2 linked regions of the Azospirillum sp. TSH100 genome follow. The protein of the gene in region 2 binds, or shares a complex with, the protein of the main gene of each other region. Links are inferred from orthologs where the notes say so. Each region holds a gene or a part of one and is shown on either strand. Other genes may lie near its edges. The genes, in order: trxA and trxB.

What was found.
Region 1: the proteins of trxB (region 2) and trxA are in contact, whole or in part, in a crystal structure (PDB 1F6M), measured with the Escherichia coli proteins. The link is inferred for Azospirillum sp. TSH100 from one-to-one orthologs.

The regions. Positions count from the first base shown.
Region 1 is NZ_CP039634.1:1,047,516-1,055,485, forward strand. The notes cover bases 3,440-6,139. They hold trxA (thioredoxin TrxA), read right to left. Parts: upstream 5,102-6,139; coding sequence 4,778-5,101; downstream 3,440-4,777. Other genes in these bases: E6C72_RS05060 (SDR family oxidoreductase), read right to left, coding at 3,440-3,697; E6C72_RS05065 (hypothetical protein), read left to right, coding at 3,800-4,681; addA (double-strand break repair helicase AddA), read right to left, coding at 5,250-6,139. In the rest of the region: dnaN (DNA polymerase III subunit beta), read right to left, coding at 1-740; E6C72_RS05055 (hypothetical protein), read right to left, coding at 900-2,654; more of E6C72_RS05060, read right to left, coding at 2,804-3,439; more of addA, read right to left, coding at 6,140-7,970. UniProt on the Escherichia coli protein: Participates in various redox reactions through the reversible oxidation of its active center dithiol to a disulfide and catalyzes dithiol-disulfide exchange reactions.
Region 2 is NZ_CP039634.1:1,285,204-1,293,326, forward strand. What follows is about bases 3,766-6,618. They hold trxB (thioredoxin-disulfide reductase), read right to left. Parts: upstream 5,768-6,618; coding sequence 4,763-5,767; downstream 3,766-4,762. Other genes in these bases: E6C72_RS06135 (ABC transporter permease), read right to left, coding at 3,766-4,649; E6C72_RS32690 (hypothetical protein), read right to left, coding at 5,821-6,618. Also shown: E6C72_RS06115 (GGDEF domain-containing protein), read left to right, coding at 1-1,055; E6C72_RS06120 (ABC transporter ATP-binding protein), read right to left, coding at 1,075-1,854; E6C72_RS06125 (ABC transporter ATP-binding protein), read right to left, coding at 1,858-2,718; nikC (nickel transporter permease), read right to left, coding at 2,722-3,642; more of E6C72_RS06135, read right to left, coding at 3,639-3,765; more of E6C72_RS32690, read right to left, coding at 6,619-6,909; E6C72_RS32695 (hypothetical protein), read right to left, coding at 6,849-7,748; E6C72_RS06150 (PadR family transcriptional regulator), read left to right, coding at 7,955-8,123.

The sequences.
Region 1 (7,970 bases), 240 kb from region 2 along the record:
ATCAGCTTGGAGGTGACGACGACGCTGTCGAAGCCGAAGCGGATCTTGTTGTCGGACAGCGACAGCTCGATGCGGTCGGCGGCCTCATCGACCAGCTTGCGGATTTCGGTGACGGTCTTTCGTGGAATGATGACGCCGGGGATACCCTCGGCCCCGTCCGGCAGCGGCATCTCGACCCGCGCCAGCCGGTGGCCGTCGGTGGCGACGGCGCGCAGCACCGGCGTTTCCAGGCTGCCCATCTTGCTCTTGGCGGCGTGCAGGTAGATGCCGTTCAGGTAATAGCGCGTCTCCTCGGTGGAGATGGCGAAGCGGGTGCGGTCGATCAGACCGCGCAGGTCGGCGGCGGCGACCGAGAAATTGTGCTTCAGCTCGCCGCTGGACAGCTGTGGGAAGTCCTCCACCGGCAGGCAGGACAGCTTGAACTGCGAGCGGCCGGCGCGCAGCGTCAGGATGGTGCCGTCGCCGCCGATGTCCAGCTCCACCTGGCTGCCGTCGGGCAGCTTGCGGACGATGTCGAACAGGGTGTGGGCCGGGGCGGTGGTCCCGCCGGGGCGGCCGACCGTCGCGGGGACGGTCTCGACGATCTCCAAATCCATGTCGGTGGCGGCCAGCGACAGTTCGCCGTCGCCCGCGCGCAGCAGGACATTCGACAGGATCGGAATGGTGTTCCGCCGCTCGACCACACTCTGCACGTGACCCAGGGAACGGAGAAGGGCGGCGCGTTCGATGGTGATGTTCATGCTGGCGTCGTCTCGGCGGGAGGAGTGACTGGAAAGCGGAACCACCGGGGTTGCAGGCCGTTGTCCGGCCGTCCCGCCCCGAGCGGGCGCGCATCATACCACATCGACGGGTGCGTCGAACCAAATTGTTGCGGCCAAGGCCTTCGGCAGAAGGGGGATTCACGCCTCCGCCCGCCGCCGTCCCTCATGCAGCCGCAGAATGTCGACGAAGTCGGCGCTCTGCCAGTTGCGCGACCGGCTCAGCTCGCGGCGGACGCTTGCGACGAAGGCATCGATCACCGTCCATTCGTCGGCCGTGATCTCCCCGTCCCCGTCCAGATAGCTGTGAACGACCCGGTGCAGACCCTGGCTGACCGGACTGATCCAGCCGTCCACCGTCTCGTCCATCGCCGCCATCAGCCGGCGGATGCGCAGCATGTGCGCCATGCGGTGGGCCGGCCTTTCCTGCGGTTCGGCCTTCATCGCCTGGATGAAGGCGAGGCGCCCGGTCTCCACCGCATAGAGGCGCAGCGACTTCAGCTCCGGGTTGGCGTAGCCGGCGTTGCCAAGATAGCGGCCCCAGCGCCACACCAGCTCCAGCAGCCAGACGATGTCCTCATGGTCGGGAACCGGAGCGTGACGGGCGTTCATCGCCGCCTGCAGCCGGGCGGCCAGCGCCGGCATCACCGTGCCGGTCAACTCGCGGCTGACCGCCGCCAGCTCCGCCCGCAAGGCCGGGCCGGTGGAGCGGCTGGCCAGGAAGCCGGTGCCGGCCAGCGCGGTCAGCGCCCGGTCGAAGCGCTCCACCGCCTCGTGCAGCAGGGCGCGGGTGGGGACAGGGGCGGACAGCACGCCACCGTCCCCAATCTCCCCATTTGAGATGTCCATGTCGCCGAACATGCCGTCCACCACCTCGCGGATGGCGGTGCAGGCTGCCTGGAAATGGCACAGCAGGGCGCGTAGCAGCGGGTGCGACTCGCGCACCGCCGGTCCGCCCGAACCGACATGCTCGCGGACATGACGCAGGAACACGTCGTAGCGGCGCTTGACGTTCAGCCCGTAGAGCGGGGCGAACCAGGCCAGCAGCTGCGACTGGTCGCGGAAAGGCAGACCGAGATCGCGCACCCGGCGGACGAAGCCGACCATCAGCGCCGACTGGCAATCCACTTCCGCCGAGCGCGGGTCACCGGCGCCCTGCATCTCCCCTATCCGCATTTCATCGATGTCGCGGCGCATGCGCTCGGTCAGCGGCACCAGCACCTCGTTGTGCTCCAGCAGGGCGCGGACGAAGCCCAGCAGATCGCCGTCGATCGGCGCCTTGCGGCCGAGATACTGGGTGCGCAGCCTCGCGTCGTGCAGTGCCTCGTCATTGGCCAGCGCCAGGAACCGGTCGGTCAGCTTCCGGTCGGCGGCCATGGCGTAGAGGAAGTCCAGCGCCTCCTTGCGCATCAGCTCCCGCATCACCATCGCGTCAGGGCTGGCCAGAACGGCGTCCAGCATCGCTTCGCGCGACAACTCGTCCAGGCGGCTCTGCACCTCCGCCGCCAGTCCCGGGAAGGCGTAGCGGGTCAGCGCCGCCCAGATGCCACCCATGTCCACCCGCTGGACCAGCGCCGGCACCGACTCGGCCGAACGGTAGAGGATGGGGTCGTCGACCAGGAAGGGCTCGAACAGGCTGGTGAAGAGCCGTCGCGCCTTCATCGGCCTCAAGCGGTTGAAATGATCGACCAGCGCATCGCGCAGATGCCGCGCCCGCTCGCCGTTCGGACTGGGGGTCCCTTCGACCGCGTCCAGCACCGACCGGATGGCGTGCATGGGAATGCGTGCGACGACCTCGTCCATCTGGCGGCGGAAGGCGGCGGCATCCACACCGTCGCCGCCCGGCGATGGGCTTGCGGCTGGAGCGGAGAGGGTGGCCGTCGGCGTGCTGTTCATGCGCACAACACCTCACGGGATGGTCGTCGCCTGGACGCTTATGATCCCGGGAGATTATTAAATATCTTTTGCTAATTCCACGCGAGTCTTCGGCTTTTATTGTGATTATCGGAATATGTCATGGAATTGCTTTGTTACCTTAGCTTTACCTATTGCCCTGATCTTGGCTGGAGCCCCGCAGCCAGTTGGGCCTCCAGCCCGGCGCGATAGTCCGGGTAGGTCAGGGAAACGCCGAGCTGGCGCTTGATGCGGTCGTTCTTCACCCGTCGGCAATCGGCATAGAAGCTGGCGGCCATCGGCGACATTTCCGCCTGATCGAACGGCACCAGCGGCGGCGGCTCCACCCCCAGCAAGCGGCAGGCATACTCCACCACCTCGTGCGACGGGCTGGGCAGATCGTCGGCGACGTTGTAGATGGCGCCCAGCGTCGGCCGCGCCATCGACGCGCGCAGCGTGTTGGCGATGTCGTCGACATGAATGCGGCAGAAGACCTGACCCGGCTTGTCGACCCGCTTGGCGATGCCGTCGCGCACGGAATCGATGGCGCTGCGGCCGGGCCCATAGATTCCGGCGAGCCGGAACAGATGCATCGGCACGCCATACTGGCGGTACAGGTTCAGCCAGCCGCGTTCCGCCTCCACCCTACGCTTCTGCCGCTCGCCGGTCGGCTTCAGCCAGGACGCCTCGCTGACCCACTCGCCGCCGGTGTCACCATAGACGCCGGTCGTCGACAGATAGCCGGCCCAGTCCAGCGTGCGCAGGTCGGCCAGATCGCGGGCATGCTGGTCCAGCACCGGGTCGCCCTTGCCGTCGGGCGGGATGCTGACCAGCAGATGGGTGGTGCCGGCCAGCGCCGCGGCAGCGTCGGCCAGCGGCCGGCCGCGGTCGAACAGGAAGGCTTCGATGCCCTGGGCCTCCAGCTCCGCCTTCTTCTCCTCGCTGCGGCAGGTGGCGGCGACGCGCCATCCCTCGGCGCGCAGCCTGTCGGCGAAGACGCGGGCGCTGTAGCCGAGGCCGAAGACGAACAGGCGGGGATCGGTCATCACGGGCGGTTCCGGTTGGGGCGGGGGCGGCGAACTGTGCAACAGCGGGAACGGGCCTGCGGGCTTGCGCCCCGCCCGGCGATGGCGGAGTGTAAAGGCACCATGACCCGACGCAATCCCTACCTTTCCGCCGCTTCCCTTTCCGCCGCGCTGGCGATGGGGCTTTTCGCAGTCCTTCCGGCCCCCCTGTCGGCGGCCCAGGCCACTGCTCCGGCTGCCACTGCTCCGGCTACCACCGCTCCTGCCGCCGGCGCCTCGTCAGCTCTCGACCGCAATCGCGAGCTTCAGGCCTGCGCCGCCAAGGCGGAGGCCAATCCCGACGGCGCCCGCGCCGACGCCAAACGCTGGCAGGAGCAGGGCGGCGGCGACTCCGCGAAGCTCTGCGAGGCGCTGGCGCTGTTCCATGCCGGCGACTTCAAGGCCGCCGGTACCCAGCTGGAGGCGCTGGTGCCGACACTGGGCAAGGACGATCCCAGGGCCTCCGCCTCGCTGCTCGGCCGCGCCGGCTGGGCGTGGCTGCGCGCCGGCGACCAGGCGCGGGCGGAGCGGCTCTACAGCGCGGCACTCGACAAGACGCCGGGCGACGTCGACCTGCTGATCGACCGCGCCTTCGCCCGGGCGGAGGGGGAGCGCTTCTGGGACGCCATCGCCGATCTGGACGCGGCACTGACGCGCGATCCAAAGCGGGCCGACGCCTATCTTTACCGGGCGAGCGCCCACAAGGCGCTGTCCAACTACCGGCAGGCGTTGGCCGACATCGACTCCGCGCTGGAACTCAAGCCCGGCGATCCGGAGGCGATCCTGCTGCGCGGCAACGTCAAGGCGCTGGGCGGCAATCTGGTGGCTGCGCGTGATGACTGGTCGCTGGCCCGCCGCGTCGCCCCCGACAGCGAATGGGGCCGCGCCGCCGCCGACAACCTCGCCCGCACGGCGGAAGTGGCAGGGGCGACAGGTAAGGATAAGGCGGAGAAGAAGGTGCAGTGAGGGGCTGACGTCGTCTCAAATCATCATCCCCAACGAAAAAGCCCCGCCATGGTGACCACGGGCGGGGCTTTTCCTTACCTGGACCTGTCGGACCGCTTACAGCGCCGATTCGACCCACTGGAACAGCGCGCCCTTGGGCAGGGCGCCGATCTTGGTGGCGGCGACGCTGCCGCCCTTGAACAGCATTAGCGTCGGGATGCCGCGCACGCCGTACTTGTTCGGGGTGCCGGGGTTCTCGTCGATGTTCAGCTTGGCAACGGTGACCTTGCCGTCATACTCGCCGGCCAGCTCGTCGAGCGCCGGGGCGATCATCTTGCAGGGGCCGCACCATTCCGCCCAGAAATCGACCAGGACCGGGCCGTCGGCCTTCAGGACGTCCTGCTCGAAGCTGTCGTCGGTAACCTTGATGGTGGTGCTCATGTGACCTCGTGCTGGATTCGGAAGCGCCGCGGACCGGTTGTGAAAGGCCGGCGGCCATCGCCCCGTCAGTGGAATTGAGCAAAATGTAGGGCGGAGGCGCCCGGCCGGTCAAGTCACCCCATCTTTCGGGTGATCCGCCGGCCGCTGCTCATCCAACCCTTGGTGCCAGTCCGGCAGCCGCCGCGTCCAGCACCGACGGCGGCAGCTCCATGGTGTAGGGGCCGTCGGTCCACAGCAGCACGCAGCGCACCCGCCGCCCCGGATAGACCGCGCGCAACGCCTCGCGGTAGGCCACCATCTGGCGCCGGTAAACCATTGGCACGTCTTCCAGATCCCGCGGCGGCGGCCTGTTGGTCTTGTAGTCGACGATCCACACCGTATCGCCGGCCAGCGCCAGCCGGTCGATGCGGCCGGCCAATGCCCGGCTGCCGTCGCCCAGTGCCACCACGCCGACCAGCGGCACCTCCGCCCGCGAGTCCGGGCCGAACAGATGCGCGAACTCCGCATGGCTCAGCACCGCCAGCGTCTCCCGCGCGATGGCGTCCTGCTGTTCCGGCGTCAGCTTGTGCGCCGGGCGGGCGAGGAAGCGGCGGCAGGCGGCTTCCCGCGCCGCCTCGGCAAGGTTGGGCAGCGTCTGCAACAACCGGTGGACCAGCAAGCCGCGGCGGAAGCGCTGGCCGTCATCGGTGCCCAGTGGCGAGCGCACCGCCGGTTCCTCGCCGTCCGGCCGGGATGGCGTGAGCGGGCGCGACGGCTCCGGCTCGCCCGGCGGCGGCTCGGCGATCCAGGGCGGCGGCGGCTCGGTGGCGGTGCTCTCCTCCTCCTCGACATGGCGGGGCACCACGGCGGTCTGGGCGCCGACCAGCCGCCAGCCCTCTCCCGCCCAGCCGTCGGGGCAGAGGCCGGTGAAGTCGAAGGGGTGCGGCACGCCGTTGTCGCGCATCGCCTCCTCGACCAGCCGGTACCAGCACTCGTCGGACGGCTCGCGCTTGCCCTGGTGGCCGCAGATGTAGAGCCGGTCCTCCGCCCGCGTCAGCGCGACATAGAGCAGCCGGCGGTATTCCTGGTCGCGCCGCCGGTTGGCCCGTGCCCGCGCTTCGGCGCACAGCCCGTCCTCCTGGGACCGGCGGGCGGCGAACAGCGGCACCGGGCAGTCGTCGTCCGGCCACAGGATCGGCGGGCTCTGGGTCGGGCTGCCCAGCGTGTCGGGCAGGAAGACGATGGGCGCCTGCAACCCCTTGGAGCCGTGGACCGTCATGATCCGCACGGTGCCGCCGCCCTGTTCCAGCTCGCGCTTGATCTCGGCGTCGCTGGCCGCCAGCCAGGCGAGGAAGTTCTGCAAGGACGGCGGCTCGGTCTTCTCGAAGGCGAGGCAGACGGCCAGGAACTCCTCCAGCGGATCCTGCGCGTCGGGGCCAAGCCGCTTCAGGATCGCGCGGCGCCCCGACCTATCGTCGGCGGGGCAGGGCCGGTTCAGCAGCCCGGCGAACAGCTCGTAGGGGGCGGAGAAGTCGGTGCGCGCCAGCAGGTCGCCGAGATAGCGCCGGGCCGGGCGGAACTCCGGTTCGGTCTCCGCCAGCGCCACCAGCGAACGCCACAGCGTGCCGCGCCGGCCATGGGCGACGCGGAACAGCGCCTCCTCGCTCAAGCCCACCAGCGGCCCCTTCAGCACGGTGGCCAGCGTCAGATCGTCGTCGGGCAGCAGCAGGAAGTCGGACAGCGCCACCAGATCCATGACGGCGAGCTGTTCGGTCAGCACCATGCGGTCGACGCCGGCCACCGGCACGCCGCGGTCCTTCAGCGCGCGGACCAGCTCGGTGACGAAGGCGGTGCGGCGGCGGACCAGCACCATCACGTCGCCCGGCCGCACCGGCCGGCCCTTGGCCTCCAGCGTCTCGCCGCTGTCGATCCAGCGATGCACCGTCGCGGCGATCACCGAGGCGAGTCGGGCCGACGGCGAATCGGCGGACTCGCGCGCCACCGGCGGCGCCCAGGCCGGCGTCTCGACCGCCTCGGCCGGCTTCACCGGCGGCCACAGCTCGACCAGACCGGCCTGCCCGCGGCGGAAGGCACGGTGGCGGATGACCGGGCTGGCGTCCGACGCCACGCCGTCGCGGGCATGGTCGAGCGCGAAGACGGCGTCCACCGTCTCCAGCACCGCCGAGGTCGAGCGGAAGGAGATGTCGAGGTCGACCCCCGCCCATGTCCGTTGCGCCGACTCCGCCTTTTCCTGGAAATGGCGGCGCATGCGGGCGAATTCGGCCGGATCGGCGCGCTGGAAGCTGAAGATCGACTGCTTCTCGTCGCCCACCGCGAAGACGGTGCGGATCTTGCCGTCGGGCGCCGCCGCTTCCAGCTCGACGAAGAACTCACCTGCCAGCGAGGCGACGATGGCCCACTGGTCGGGGTTGGTGTCCTGCGCCTCGTCGATCAGGATATGGTCGAGGCCGCCGTCCAGCTTGTAGAGCACCCACGGCACGCGCGGCGCTTTGCCGTCGCCGCCGCTCAGCAGCCGGTTGGCCGCCAGGATCAGATCGTCGTAATCCAGCAGGGCGCGCGCCGCCTTGCGCTCGCGGTAGGCGTCCAGCATCGCCTGCGCCAGCGTCAGCAGCGCGGTGGTCGAGGCGGCGACCCCGGCGGCCTTCACCCGCCCCGAGATCTCGACCAGCCGCTCCGCCTCCTTCTGCAGGGACAAGAGCGCCTGCGGATAGGCGGTGGCCGGCTTCTTGGTCATCAGCGTCTTGCGCGGGCTGCCCTCGGCGGTCAGGAACAGCCGCTTGTAGGCCTCGAAGGCGCGAACCCGGCGGTCGGCGGCGTCCAGCCACTGCTGGATGGCGATGCCGCGTTCCTGGTCGCTGGCACTGCCGCC
Region 2 (8,123 bases):
TGACCGCTTTACCGAACCGCTATCCGGTGGTCGAGGATCTCAACCGCAAGGACCGGCGCCAGCCCAGCGAATCGCACCGCCGCCTGTCGGAGGTGATCGAGCGGCTGCCGCCGCTGCGGGTCGAGTCGCGCAAGACCGAGCTGCTGGATTATTTCCGCCGTGACGGCAGCGCCGCCATCGCCCCGATCGTCGACCAGCATGACCGGCCGCTCGGCCTGATCCGCGAACGCGACCTGAAGCGCTTCGTCTATTCGCGCTTCGGCGGGGAGCTGCTGCGCAATCGCGGCCTGGGCAATGGTCTGGACGATCTGGTCATCCGCTCGCCGGTCTGCGACATCTCCACCCCGCTCGACCGGGTGATCGAGGCGTTCTCCACCGAGTCGGCCGCCGACGGGATCGTCATCGTCGAGGGCGGCGCCTATGCCGGCGTGCTGTCGAGCGGCGCCCTGCTGCGGCTGGTGCATGAACGCAATCTGGCGATGGCGACCGACCAGAATCCGCTGACCCGGTTGCCCGGCAACGCGGCGATCCAGCGCCACATCGAAGCGGCGCTGGCCGACTCAGGCAGCGGCCATGTGCTGGCCTATCTGGATTTCGACAACTTCAAGCCGTTCAACGACAATTTTGGCTTTCGCCAAGGTGACCGCGCCATCCTGATGTTCAGCGAGCGGCTGAAGGCCTGGACCGGCAGCGCCGGGGCGGTCATCGACGCCGATGCCTTCGCTGGCCATATCGGCGGCGACGATTTCTTCCTGGGCATCAGCGGCGGCGAGGAAAGCGAGGTGCTGGCCCGGCTGACCGAACTGTTGGCGCTGTTCCGCTCCGACGCCGAGAGCCTGTACGACGTGGAAACGCGGGTCAGCGGTGGCTTCCTGGCGAAGGACCGTTACGGGGCGGTGCGGCGCTTCCCGCTGCTGGCGGCCAGCGGGGTGGCGGTGGTGATCCCCTCTGGAAGCCATGGCCTGACCCCCGACGCCATCAACGCCGCCATCGCCGACCACAAGGCCGCCGCCAAGGGGGCGGAGGACAAGCTGTGCGTGGTGCGGCTGTCGTGAGAGCTGCTACGGCGCCCCCTCACGCATAATCCCGGAAGCTCTCCGCCGTGGCGCGGTCGTAGCCTTGGCTGGCGCGCAGAAGCTGCAACGTATAGGGCTCGCGCGCCGCACCCCGGCGCAGTTCCTCCACGCTCATCTCCTCCACCAGACGGCCACGGTTCATCACCGCCAGCCGGTCGCACAGATTGGCGACGACGGCGAGGTTGTGGGTGACCAGCACCAGGGTCAGGCCATGCTCCGCCCGCAACCGGCGCAGCAGGTTCAGGATCTCCGCCTGCACCGACACGTCGAGAGCCGAGGTCGGCTCGTCCAGCAGCAGGACGCGCGGCTCCAGCACCAGGGCGCGGGCGATGGCGACGCGCTGGCGCTGGCCGCCGGAGAGCTGGTGCGGGTAGCGGAACCGGAAGGCGGGGCCGAGCCCGACATCGCGCAGCACCCGGTCGATGCGCCCGTCGGCGTCGCCCAGGCCGTGGATGGCGATGGGTTCCGCCAGGATGCGGTCCACCGTGTGGCGCGGGTGCAGCGAGCCGTAGGGGTCCTGGAACACCATCTGGCAGTGCTTGTAGAAGCCCTTTTGCCTCTTCGGTCCCTGCTCCGTGCCGGCGACGGCGATGCGACCGGTCCAGTCGTCGTTCAGGCCGCTGACGGCGCGCAGGACCGTCGATTTGCCGGAGCCCGATTCGCCGACGAGGCCGAAGCTCTCTCCCTCGCGCACCGACAGGGTGACGCCGTCCACCGCGGTGACGGCGTCGCCGCCCTGGCCGAAGCGGACACGCAGGTCCTGGATGTCGATCATCATCCTTTACGCCTCCAACCAGGCCGGATCGCGGCTCAGCACCGGCAGGTCGCCGGGCGGCTCGTCGATCCGCGGCAGGCTGGCCAGCAGGCCGCGGGTGTAGGGGTGCTGCGCCGCGTGCAGGTCCGACGCGCGGCAGCTCTCCACCACCCGGCCGGCATACATGATCAGGATGCGGTCGCAGAAGGAGGCGACGAGGTTCAGGTCGTGGCTGACGAAGATCATGCCCATGCCGCGCTGGGAACAGAGGTCGTCGAGGATCGCCAGCACCTGCATCTGCACGGTGACGTCGAGCGCCGAGGTCGGCTCGTCGGCGATCAGCAGGTCGGGGTCGGGGATCAGCATCATCGCGATCATGATGCGCTGGCCCATGCCGCCCGACACCTCGTGCGGGTAGCGGTCATAGACCCGCTCCGGGTCGCGGATGCGCACGGCGGCCAGCATCTCCAGCGCGCGGCGCCTGGCCTCTGCCGCGCCGGCCTTGCTGTGGACGCGGTAGGCCTCGGCGATCTGGCGGCCGACGGTCATCACCGGGTTGAGCGAGTATTTGGGGTCCTGCATCACCATGGCGATGCGGCGGCCGCGGATGTCGCGCATGCGTTTGGGCGATGCCGCCAGCAGATCCTCGCCGTTGAAGGCCAGCCGGTCGGCGCTGACCCGGCCCGGCGAAGGGACGAGGCGCAGGATGGAGCGGCCGGTCATCGACTTGCCGGAGCCCGACTCGCCGACGATGCCCAGCTTTTCCCGCCCGAGCGTGAAGGCGACGCCGCGCACCGCCTCGGTCATGCCGGTGCGGGTCGGGAAGGCGACGCGCAGGTTGGAGACGTCCAGCAGGGGGGTGTCGTCCGCCGTCATTTTATCGGCCATGGCTCAGTCCCCCTTCGGGTCCAGCACGTCGCGCAGACCGTCGCCCAGCAGGTTGAAGCCCAGGCTGACGATGAAGATGGCAAGGCCGGGCATGGCGGCGACCCACCATTGCTCCAGCACATATTGCCGGCCGCTGGCGATCATCGCCCCCCATTCCGGCAGCGGCGGCTGGGCGCCGAGGCCGAGGAAGCCGAGACCGGCGGCGGTCAGGATCACGCCGGCCATGTCCAGCGTCGTCCGCACGATCAGCGAGGCGACGCACAGCGGCATGATGTGGCCGAGGATGATGCGCAGGCTGGACGCTCCTTGCAGCCGGGCGGCGCTGATGAAGTCGGCGCGGCGGACGGTCAGCGTCTCCGCCCGCGCGATGCGGGCATAGGGCGGCCAGGAGGTGATGGCGATGGCGATCACCGCATTCTCGATGCCGGGGCCGAGTGCGGCGACGAAGGCGAGCGCCAGGATCAGCTTGGGGAAGGCGAGTGCGATGTCGGTGATGCGCATCAGCACCGTGTCGACCCAGCCGCCGAAATAGCCGGCGGCCGTGCCGATCACCAAACCGGCCAGCGGCGCCGTCGCCGCCACCAGCCCGACGATCATCAGTGTCAGCCGCGCGCCATGGATCAGGCGGGACAGGATGTCGCGGCCGAAGGAGTCGGTGCCCAGCCAGTGGCCGGGACCGGGCGGCAGCAGCCGGGCGCTCAGATCCTGGGCATAGGGATGGTGGGGCGCCAGCAGCGGGGCGAGTGCGGCGACGACGATCAGGGCCAGCACGATCAGCAGCCCGGCGACGGCCAGCCGGTTGCGGCGGAAGGCGGTCCAGCCGGCCCAGGCGCGGCCCAGCCGGGCCTGGGCGCGGGACTGCGGAGTGTCGGTGGTCAGCCAGTCCCGCCAGCCGGCGGATGGGGGGGCAGTGCGCGCGGTCATCGGGCCCGGGGATCCAGAAGGCGGTAGAGCAGGTCGGACAGCAGGTTCAGCGCGATGAAGACCGCGCCGACCACCAGCGTCCCGCCCAGCACCGCGTTCATGTCGGCGCTGAGCAGCGAATTGGTGATGTAGAGGCCGAGACCGGGCCAGGCGAACACCGTCTCGGTCAGCACCGACCCCTCCAGCAGGCTGGCATAGGACAGGGCGATGACGGTGATCAGTGGCACCGTGATGTTGCGCAGGGCATGGCCCCAAACGACGCGGGTCTCCGACAGGCCCTTGACCCGGGCGGTGGTGATGTATTCCTGGCGCAGCTGGTCCAGCATGAAGCCGCGCGTCATCCGCGCGATGTAGGCGACGCAATAGAGACCGAGGATCGCCGAGGGCAGCACCAGATGATGCAGCGCGTTCCAGAATATGTCGGTTTCGCCGGCCAGCAGGGCGTCCACCGTGACGAGGCCGGTCACCGGATCGACCATCCCCTCATAGAAGACGTCGACGCGCCCCGGTCCCGGCGCCCAGTCCAGCCGGGCGTAGAACAGCAGCAGCGCCATCAGCCCGAGCCAGAAGATCGGCACCGAATGGCCGAACAGACCGAGCAGGCGGATGGTGTGGTCTGGCCAGCGCCCGCGGTTGGTGGCGGCGAACACCCCGGCGGGGATGCCCAGCACAGCACCGACGATGGCGGCGACCGTCGCCAGTTCCAGCGTCGCCGGGAAGACGCGCAGCACATCCTCCAGCACCGGGCGGGAGGTCAGTACCGAGGTGCCGAGGTCGCCTTGCAGCACGTCGCCGACATAGCGCAGGAACTGCTGCCACAGCGGCTGGTCGAGGCCGAGCTGGGTGCGCATATGCGCATAGCTTTCGGCGCTGGCCCGGTCGCCGAGCGCCGACAGCACCGGATCGATCGGCACGACGCGGCCGATCAGGAACGTGACCAGCAGCAGGCCCAGCAGGGTGGCGGCCACCGTGACCAGCAGGGTCAGGCCGCGTTTCAGCGTAGGCAAGAGGACTCCCTCGCGATTGGATACGCAAGGGAGCCAGACTCGGCGCTTTGTGCAAGCGCCGTCAAGCACATATGGCTATATGCAGAGGCGATTGCCGCGGGTGCCCCCTCGGCTCACCAAGTCCCCGCCGGGCTGGGATCGCCATGGGCGCCGGCGGCCGGCTCGTGGTGGGCGAGCCAGCGTTCGGCCTCCAGGGCGGCCATGCAGCCCATGCCGGCGGCGGTGACCGCCTGGCGGTACACCTTGTCCTTCACGTCGCCGGCGGCGAAGACGCCGGGGATGTTGGTGGCGGTCGAATCGGGCACCGTGACGATGTAGCCCGATTCGTCCATCTCCACCTTGCCCTGGAAGATGCCGGTCGCCGGCACATGGCCGATGGCGACGAAGACGCCCGCCACCGGGATCACGCGCTCGTCGCCCGACTTGACGTTCTTGACGCGGACGCCGGTGACGGCGCGCGGGTTGCCCGTGGTTCCGTCGCCCTCGCCGACGATCTCCTCGACCGTGCTGTCCCACACCACCTCGATCTTCGGGTGGCGGAACAGGCGGTCCTGCATGATGCGTTCGGCGCGGAAGCTGTCGCGGCGGTGGATGACCGTGACCTTGGACGCGTGGTTGGTCAGGTACAGTGCCTCCTCGACCGCGGAGTTGCCGCCGCCGACGACCGCCACCTCCTTGCCACGGAAGAAGAAGCCGTCGCAGGTGGCGCAGGCCGACACGCCGAAGCCGCGATAGATTTCCTCGGTCGAGATGCCGAGCCAGCGCGCCTGGGCGCCCGTGGCGATGATGACGCTGTCGGCGGTGTAGGTGTCACCGCTGTCGCCCTTGCAGACGAAGGGGCGCTTGGTGAAGTCGACGTCGGTGATCAGGTCGAACACCATCTTCGTGCCGACATGCTCCGCCTGCTTCTGCATCTGCTCCATCAGCCAGGGGCCCTGGATCGGATCGGCGAAGCCGGGGAAATTCTCCACATCGGTGGTGATCATCAGCTGGCCGCCCGGCTGCATGCCCTGGACCATCAACGGCTCCAGATTGGCGCGCGCGGCATAGATGGCGGCGGTGTAGCCGGCCGGGCCGGCGCCGATGATGAGGACCTTGGTGTGGTGCGTGGTGGCCATGGGTCTGATCCCGCAGTGTATCGGCGAAGGACGGTGTGCGTGTTGGAACGGTTCTAGAAACCGAACATATGGTCGAGGCTGAAGGCGCTGTCACCGGCCGCAAGGCAGCCATGGTAGCCGAACAGGCGGCAGCTGGTGTCACGGATCAGCACATAGGCGTGGTCGCCCGCCGCCAGACGTTCCGCTTCCGTAAACATCTCGTGATAGCGCCAGAAGCGTGAGCCGCCGCAGGGGATCGCCAGCCGCTTGCGCGCCACTTCGACGCCGTCGCGCCGCACCAGCACGAGGCTGGTGTCGGAGGTGGCATGCCACTGGGTCGAGGCAGGGTAGACGAGGTGGCAGAGCGTGTCCCACGGGTCGGTGCCCAGCCGCAGGAACAGGCGGGTCGACAGGCCGGGCGGGCGGCCATGGTAGCTCTGCGGTTCGTCGCGGTAGACCATCGCCATGTTGAACATGTGGCTGCCGAAGCTGGTCTCCGCCACGTGGCCGGTCGTTATGTCTTCGTAACGGACCAGCGCGTGCAGCCAGCCATCGGCAATCGTTCCGGATTCGAAATCATAGACCAGCTCGACATGGCCCCAGCCGTCCGCAACGCTCTTGTCGGCAACCAGCCCGGTGACGTCCAGCGCCACGCTGTCGGAGCGCTTGAGGTTGCCGAAGCGGTGCTCGGCCACGGCGGCGCCGTTGCGGTCGTAGACCACCGCCTTCACCGGAAGCTCGGTCTGCGCCGTGCTCATCGGCGTCGGCAGCAGGGTGGTGCGCCAGCGGCCCATCGGCAGCAGCGGCGCCGGCAGGATGTGGCCCTTGCCCACCACGCCCTTGTCCACCGCCCCGCCGGTCAGCAGCGGCAGCCTGGGGTCCGGCTTCAGGTCGGTGCGCTCGACATTGGCGTGGGCCATGCGGCGGCGGCCGTCGGCGGCGAGGATCTCGTAGCGCGGGCGGACGAAATGCTTGCCGGCCTGCACCTCGAACTGCTGGGGCCAACGCGCCTCGGGGAACAGGCTGGCGACGTCCAGCTCGATGGTGGCGAAGGCCGGGACCACCTGGTCGAGCGTGCGGATGTCCGGCGACCCCATCAGGTTCAGGCCGACGGCGCCGGCCGGGATCGGGGTCGGGTGACTGTTCTGGATCCACAACGACACGCGCTCGCCCTCGCGCGGGCGGGGAGGCCGGCATAGAGGTCGGCCGGCCAGGCGTTGGCGTCATGGGTGCAGGACAGCACGGTGTCGTCGTCGCCATAGGTGTCGAGCGCGTATTTCACCACGTCATGCCCGGCGGCGCCGATGACGTGCAGGAACAGCGACCCGCAGAAGGGCGACAGGTTGAAGCGCTCGCGCACCAGCCGGCTGTCGATCACCACGGTGCCGTCGGTCGGCGGCATCGGCTCCGTCCAGTCGGCGATCGGGCGGCCCTCGCCATCGAACAGGCAGGCCCACAGCCGGGTGCCCTTGGCGCCGTAGCGCGGCCAGTAGTTGGCCGACACCACGCGGGTGTGGTGGCCGTCGCCGTCGCGGAACCAGGCGAAGTTGGTCGCCCAGTTGAACTTCGACAGGTAATGGCCCGGATCGTTCAGCATGTCTTCCGGCACGCGCATGGCGTCCAGCGAGACGACACCGGCCTGCTTCGGGATCAGATGGGCGATGTGGCCTTCCAGCCGCTGCGAATCGAAGGCGACCACGAAGACGGTGCGGGCGCCGCTGGACGGCAGCTCGGTGACCGGACGGGCGGCATGGCCGAACACCTCCCGGCCGACCTGTTCCACGTCCTGGACATAGATGCCGCAGATGTCGATCGACGACAGGTCGTAGAACTCCGCCAGCCCGGACAGCAGGCCCAGCGGGTCATAGACCGCCACCGGGCCGAAGGAGGCCAGCCGCGCGATCAGGATCGCCGCCTTGGGGGCCGCCAGCGGGTGGCCCACCGCCTTGAAGAAGCTGGAGCCGCCGGTGACGTTTGAAAAGGTCTCGATCCGAAGGGACATCAGGGCACACACGCGCGAAAGCAAAGCCGGGGCGTCGGTTATAGCCCCTTCGGCCGGACAGGCGACAGTGATTTGCGGACGGACATGATTTGTCCGTGGCGCCGATGCCCGACGCGCGTCCGGTCGCCCGCTTCCCCCTTGTCAGAGAGCGTATTTCGATATATCTAAGTTTTCGTTATATCGAAACTGCATCAAGAGAGGGTTTCATGCTTCGGCATCTGTTTCACAAACACGGGCGCCGCTTCTCGCGTCCGGACTTCGAGGATGAAGCGCCGGAAGGGCGTGGCCGTCACGGCCGCCACGGTCATCGCGGCGGCTGGGAGGGCTGGGGCGGCCATGGTTGGGGTGGTCACGGTCGGGGTGGCCGCGGTGAGC